Linked DNA regions of Mucilaginibacter paludis DSM 18603. The protein of the gene in region 1 interacts with the protein of each later gene in a pairwise test. Links are inferred from orthologs where the notes say so. Each region holds a gene or a part of one and is shown on either strand. Other genes may lie near its edges. The genes, in order: abc-f and MUCPA_RS12535.

Region 1 (3,273 bases):
TTCCCGGCAAGGGCACTGCTTTTTATGTTTCGTTGCCGCTGGCCCTGCCTGTTACCTGATGCTACCTGACCGCTGGCAATAGCTAATCCCTTTTATTTGTATCATAAATTGATTTAATTTGCGGCGAGGATAAAATCCCATCATCCAACAAAACACAACATGCAACATTGGCTCGTAAAAAGTGAACCTGTAAAATATAGCTGGGAAAAATTTAACCAGGATGGCCGCACCTTTTGGGATGGCGTGCGTAATTACCAGGCGCGTAACAACCTGCGGGAAATGAAAGAGGGCGACCTTGTTCTGTATTACCACAGTAACGAGGGCAAGGCCGTTGTAGGTATTGCCAAAGTAGTGAAGGCGTTTTACCAGGACCCCACCACCGACGATAAAAACTGGGTAGTAGTTGATTTGGTGCCGGTAGAAACCATAAAAAACCCGGTCACCCTGGAACAAATTAAAGCCGACCCGCAATTAGCCAACATCAGCCTGGTACGCCAGGGCCGCCTATCGGTAATGCCCCTCAAAGCCGAGGAATTTGATAGGATATTGGAATTGGGTAGTTGAGTTGGGAGTCTTGAGCCGGGAGTCCTGAGTTCTGAGTCAGGAGTGTTTAGCCTTGAGACCGTAGAGCCGAATTTTGACTTAGGGCTCCCGACCCAAGACTTCGAACTCCCGGCTCAGAACTCCCACCTCAACACCGGTGCTTTAATTATTCCCCCTTCAGGGGGTTAGGGGGCTCTTAAAATTTGCTATCTTTGCGGCAAATGATTGCGATTAACAACCTTACGTTCGAGATTGGTGCAAGGGCCCTTTACGATGAAGCCAACTGGCATATAAAACCCGGAGAAAAAATTGGCCTGATTGGCGCCAATGGAACCGGTAAAACCACGCTACTGAAAATTATTGTAGGCGATTATAAACCTACATCGGGCACTATATCAAAAGCTAAGGATCTGGCTATGGGTTACCTCAACCAGGATCTGCTCTCGTACGCCTCCGATAAAAGTATATTGCACGTGGCCATGGAAGCTTTTGAGCGCCAAAATCAGCTGCATACCGAAATAGAAAGCCTGCTGCAAAAGCTGGAAACTGATTACAGCGAAGATTTGCTGCATAAGCTGAGCGACAGGCAAAGCGAATTTGAGGCCCTTGATGGCTACAATATAGAATACAAAGCCCACGAAATTTTAGCCGGTTTAGGTTTTAGCGAAGAGGATACCCACCGCAAGTTAAGCACCTTTTCGGGAGGCTGGCGCATGCGCGTAATGCTGGCCAAAATATTATTGCAAGCCCCGGATATTTTATTGCTGGATGAGCCTACCAACCACCTCGACTTACCATCTATCCAATGGCTGGAAGATTATTTAAAGGCCTTTGATGGCGCGGTAGTTATCGTATCGCACGATAGATGGTTTTTAGATAAGGTAATTAACCGCACCGTTGAATCGCGCAAAGGCAAACTGACGGTGTATGCGGGCAATTATTCTTTCTACCTCGAAGAAAAACAACTGCGTGGCGAGATACAAAAAGGTGAGTTTAAAAACCAACAAGCCAAAATTAAGCAAGAAGAAAAGCTGATTGAGCGTTTCCGTGCCAAGGCTTCCAAAGCTAAAATGGCGCAGTCGCGTATCAAGATGCTGGATAAGATGGAGCGTATTGAGGATGTGGATGATGATAACCCATCGGTAAACTTCAGCTTCCGTTTCTCTAAACAATCGGGCAGGCACGTGGTGGTGATGGAGCATGTCAACAAGAGTTATCCAACCATCGAAATTTTGAACGATGCCGAAGCCGTGATTGAAAAAGGCGACAAAATTGCCTTAATAGGTGCCAACGGTCGTGGTAAATCAACCGTGCTGCGGATGGTAGCCGGTGCCGATAACCAGTTTGAAGGTAAGGTAGAAACAGGTTACAACGTAACCCAAACCTTTTTTGCCCAGCACCAACTGGAATCATTACACCTGGAGAGCGAGATCTTGCAAGAACTGCAATCCTTTGCGCCAAGGCATACCGATACCGAGCTGCGCTCTATTTTAGGATCGTTCCTGTTTACCGGTGATGATGTGTTTAAAAAGATCAAGGTGTTATCCGGAGGCGAAAAATCGCGCGTGGCCTTGGCTAAAGCCTTAACCGCCGATGCCAACTTCCTTATCCTGGATGAGCCCACCAACCACTTGGATATCCAATCGGTAAATATATTGATCCAGGCGCTGCAGCAATACGAGGGTACCTTTATCGTCGTTTCGCACGATAGGTATTTCCTGGATAACGTAGCCAACAAGATATGGTTTATCGAAGATCATAAAATCAAGGTGTATCCGGGTAACTATGCCGAGTACGATGTTTGGCAGGCTAAACGTAAGTTGGAGCCTAAAGCAGCCGTACCGGCCCCTCAGCCTAAAAAGGAAGAGAAAAAGCCCGAACCCGTTAAACAACAGCAACACGGCGACGATAAATCCAAACAGTTAAAAAAGCTGAACCAGGATTTGTCTAAAATGGAAGAGAAAATTGCGGAGCTTGAAGCCGCCGTAAAGCAGCTGGAAAATAAACTGGCCGAAGATGGTGTTTACAATAACCCGGCAAAATCGAAAGAAGTAAACGCCTCGTACCAGCAAAAAAAGAACGAGCTAAACCTGATCCAGCAAAATTGGGAAGCCTTAGCCGGGCAGATATTGGAACTGGAAGCGTAGGGGTAGAAAAGGTAATTGAGCTGATTGCCGGTAGTATAAACCAACGTCGTTGCGGGTAACCGATCCGGCCAGTAGGAAAGAAGTAGAAATGACGTTTGAAAAGCATCTTAAACTATGTCATTGCGAGGTACGAAGCAATCGCACGGAGGCATGTTCGCCGTGCGATTGCTTCGTGCCTCGAAATGATGCTTTTATGCTGGCTGTCAATAAGATAAGAAGTCGTCATTGCGAGGAGGAACGACGAAGCAATCTCTAAACCGTACAGGGCGAACCTACAGAGCGGCTCTGGCAATTTGGAGAGCGCTTTCTGGTCCGGTGAGAAGTCGTCGGTGGGGACACCGACGAAGGGATAGCGGAAACCGACTACGTGATGTATATTGACTGTCAGTAACTTATACGGCTCTTGTGACGAAAAACAAAGCAATGGCAAACTAACCCAATATGATCAAACTCCGGCTACCTTTAATCCTGCTATTCATCACCGCGAAGCTTTTCGGGCAGCAAGCCATTAACGATAACCGCACCTACCAGGCAAACATCAAATCAGTCGAGTTTTATAATACCGCCAAAGAACAATCGTTCC
Region 2 (3,677 bases), 2.8 Mb from region 1 along the record:
GATCCGCGCGAGAACCGCCACTTAAACGTAATTAAACAAGCCATAGAATACGACCCCAAAGGCGAATATGTGAAAACATGGATCCCCGAATTAACCATGATACCCGCCAAGCTTGTGCAAACGCCGTTCTTTTTAACCGAGGCCGACCTTAAGCTTTATAAAGTTGAATTGGGGGTTAACTATCCAAAATTGATCATCAACCTGGCGGTCACGTCAATAAATGACAAGGGCGCTACACTATTTGCTTAAGCCCGGCGTTTTAATATAAATACAACAAAACAGGCCATGAATTCCTTCGAAGAGTACACCCTGATCATCGGTTTAATAGCTGTCGCTATTGAGGGCATATCTTTACTCACTCAGTATATTCGCAATATATTTCACCACCAATAGCAAACAAATATTGCTGCATTGCTATTTAATGTGTTATCTCATTTTAGGTTTTGTATTCGGCTGTTCATTTTTTTGATTGGAGCAAATGGTCCGTTCTTAATCCTTGCTTGAAAACAATTGACTTAAATGAAAGATATTTCCTTTTTGTGGCTTTTATGTTTTAATTTTGCACTGTTTTACTGATTTATATTTTCATGGATCGTCTCACTTATCTAAATAGCGGCAACGCGGCCTATATCGACTCACTTTACGAAGCATATAAGCAAGACCCGGAATCGGTTGATTTTGGCTGGCAAAAGTTTTTTGAAGGTTTTGATTTTGGCAAAAGCTCTGAATCTTGCGAAGTTAGCACAAGCGCGCCTGCGTCGGGTAACGAAACTCACGAACATTTTTTAAAGGAAATTAACGTGCTTAACATGATCAATGGCTACCGTGCCCGTGGTCATTTGTTCACTAAAACCAATCCGGTACGCGAGCGTCGTAAATATTTTCCGGGTAAAGAGCTTGAAACATTTGGTTTAAGTGATGCCGATTTAGATACTGTATTTACAGCTGGTGTTGAAATTGGACTTGGTGCCGCCAAATTGCGCGACATCCGCGATATGCTGGAACAAACCTATTGCCAGTCGATAGGGGCCGAATACAGGTATATCCGGAACCCTATAAAAATGAAGTGGTTTGAGGATAGGATGGAGAGCGTACGTAATACGCCTAATTTTTCTGTCGACGAGAAAAAACGGATTCTGAATAAGCTCAACCAGGCTGTTGTTTTCGAGAACTTTTTAGGAACCAAATTTTTGGGCCAGAAACGTTTTTCGCTGGAGGGTGCTGAAGCCTTGATCCCCGCCCTGGATTCTGTTATAGAAAAAGGTGCCGACTTAGGTCTGGAAGAGTTTGTAATTGGTATGGCTCACCGCGGACGTTTAAACGTGCTGGCCAATATCATGAAAAAATCATACAAACAGATTTTTTCTGAGTTTCAGGGCAAAAGCTACGATGCTGATTCATCCTTTGGTGGCGACGTAAAATATCACCTCGGTTATTCTAACGATATTGAAACCTTAAACGGTAAAAAGGTTCACCTGAGCCTTTGCCCTAACCCATCTCACCTGGAAACGGTTGATCCGGTGGTTGAAGGCTTAACCCGTTCAAAAATTGATTTTAAATACAATGGCGATTATAAAAAGATCGCTCCTATATTAATACACGGTGATGCCTCTATTGCAGGCCAGGGCATTGTTTACGAAGTGCTGCAAATGTCTAAACTTGATGGCTATCGCACAGGGGGGACTATCCATTTGGTAATCAACAACCAGATAGGTTTTACCACTAACTATAAAGATGCCCGCTCAAGTACTTATTGTACTGATGTAGCCAAAACAGTATTATCGCCAGTGCTTCACGTTAATGGTGATGACGCCGAAGCTTTAGCCTTCGTAATCAACATGGCTATGGAGTACCGTCAAACTTTCCACGACGACGTATTTATCGATATTTTATGCTATCGCCGTTATGGCCATAACGAGGCTGATGAGCCTAAGTTCACCCAGCCATTGTTGTACAAGGCTATCGAATCGCACGCTAATCCGAGAGATATCTATAACCAAAAATTATTAGATCAAGGCAGCGTGGGTGCTACTTTTGCTGCGGAGTTGGAAAAGACTTTCCGAGCACAATTGCAAACCATGCTTGACGAATCGAAGGCTGAGGAACACTTTACCGAAACAAAACCGATGTACGGCGGTGCATGGCAAGGCTTACACATCGCTAACGAAAAAGAATTGGCTTTGTCGCCTGATACATCCGTATCAGAAGCAGAATTACTGGAAATAAGTAAGGGTTTAACAAATTTACCTGGCGATAAGGAGTTTTTCAAGAAGATAGAGAAGCTGTTTGAAGAGCGTAAAAACATGGTTGAGAAAACACATGTTTTTGACTGGGCCATGGGCGAATTAATGGCTTACGGCTCTTTACTGAAAGAGAATCATCGGGTACGTTTAAGCGGCGAGGATGTTAAACGGGGTACCTTCTCTCACCGTCATGCGGTATTAACCCTTGTTGATTCTGAAGAGGAATATACTCCTTTAAATACCTTGGGCACCGAAGCCCAGTTTGATGTTTATAACTCACTACTATCAGAATATGGTGTTTTAGGTTTTGAATATGGTTATGCCCTTGCCGACCCGAACGCTTTAACCATTTGGGAAGCTCAGTTTGGCGACTTTTTTAACGGAGCACAAATTATAGTTGATCAATATATTGCCAGTGCCGAAACCAAATGGCAACGCGGTAACGGCTTGGTGATGCTACTACCTCACGGGTACGAAGGTCAAGGCCCGGAGCATTCATCAGCCCGTATTGAACGTTTTATGGAGCTTTGCGCTGATAGTAATATCCAGGTGGCTAATTGCACAACGCCGGCAAACTTTTTCCATGTGTTGCGCCGCCAGCTGCACCGCGAGTTCCGTAAGCCTTTGGTTATATTTACACCCAAAAGTTTATTGCGTAACCCGCAATGCGTATCCCCTTTAGAAGAGTTTACACAAGGCAAATTCCGCGAATTGATAGATGATACCTTTGTGAGTGAGAAAGATGTTAAGCGCGTACTTTTCTGCTCGGGTAAAATTTATTATGATTTGTTAGAGAAACAACAAACAGATGCCCGTAAGGATGTGGCCATTGTTCGCGTAGAGCAATTATACCCTACACCAGTGCAGGCGATGCAGAAAATAAAGGCCAAATACAGCAATGCCAAAGAGTTTATCTGGGTTCAGGAAGAACCGGAAAACATGGGCGCATGGCCGTATATGTGCCGCAAATTCCGTAATAACGATTTGCAGTTAGATATCATCTCCCGTAAGGAAAGCAGCAGTACCGCTACTGGTTATGCTAAGCAACATACTTCGCAGCAATTGTACATTGTTGGAAAAGCATTTAGCGTTCCTGCCGGAGAAGAGCAAAAAAAATCAATCAAAAAGACCACCGAAAAGATGGCCGAAACCAGCGCCGATTAATCTGTCACACTAAATAAAATTATGAGTTTAGAAATCAAGGTTCCGCCGGTAGGCGAATCAATTACAGAAGTTACTTTGTCACAATGGATCAAAAAAGATGGTGACAGGGTTGAAATGGATGAAGTGATTGCCGAATTAGAATCAGATAAGGCTACATTCGAGCTAACTGCCGAAAAAGCCGGAACTTTAAAAACTATTGCTAAAGAAGGTGATGTAATACCTGTAGGAGGTGTTGTATGCTCTATAGAGGATGGTGGTGCCGCATCGGCT

What was found.
Region 2: the proteins of abc-f (region 1) and MUCPA_RS12535 interact in binary tests that used the Escherichia coli proteins (3 or more experiments, as listed by UniProt). The link is inferred for Mucilaginibacter paludis DSM 18603 from one-to-one orthologs.

The regions. Positions count from the first base shown.
Region 1 is NZ_CM001403.1:5,748,381-5,751,653, forward strand. What follows is about bases 283-3,227. They hold abc-f (ribosomal protection-like ABC-F family protein), read left to right. Parts: upstream 283-764; coding sequence 765-2,690; downstream 2,691-3,227. Other genes in these bases: MUCPA_RS24145 (EVE domain-containing protein), read left to right, coding at 283-564; MUCPA_RS24155 (type IX secretion system plug protein), read left to right, coding at 3,132-3,227. Outside these bases: MUCPA_RS24140 (sensor histidine kinase), read left to right, coding at 1-59; more of MUCPA_RS24145, read left to right, coding at 160-282; more of MUCPA_RS24155, read left to right, coding at 3,228-3,273. UniProt on the Escherichia coli protein: Genetic data indicate it may be involved in ribosome assembly or function.
Region 2 is NZ_CM001403.1:2,984,826-2,988,502, reverse strand. The notes cover bases 259-3,607. They hold MUCPA_RS12535 (2-oxoglutarate dehydrogenase E1 component), read left to right. Parts: upstream 259-587; coding sequence 588-3,407; downstream 3,408-3,607. Other genes in these bases: odhB (2-oxoglutarate dehydrogenase complex dihydrolipoyllysine-residue succinyltransferase), read left to right, coding at 3,429-3,607. Also shown: MUCPA_RS12540 (DASH family cryptochrome), read left to right, coding at 1-249; more of odhB, read left to right, coding at 3,608-3,677. UniProt on the Escherichia coli protein: E1 component of the 2-oxoglutarate dehydrogenase (OGDH) complex which catalyzes the decarboxylation of 2-oxoglutarate, the first step in the conversion of 2-oxoglutarate to succinyl-CoA and CO(2).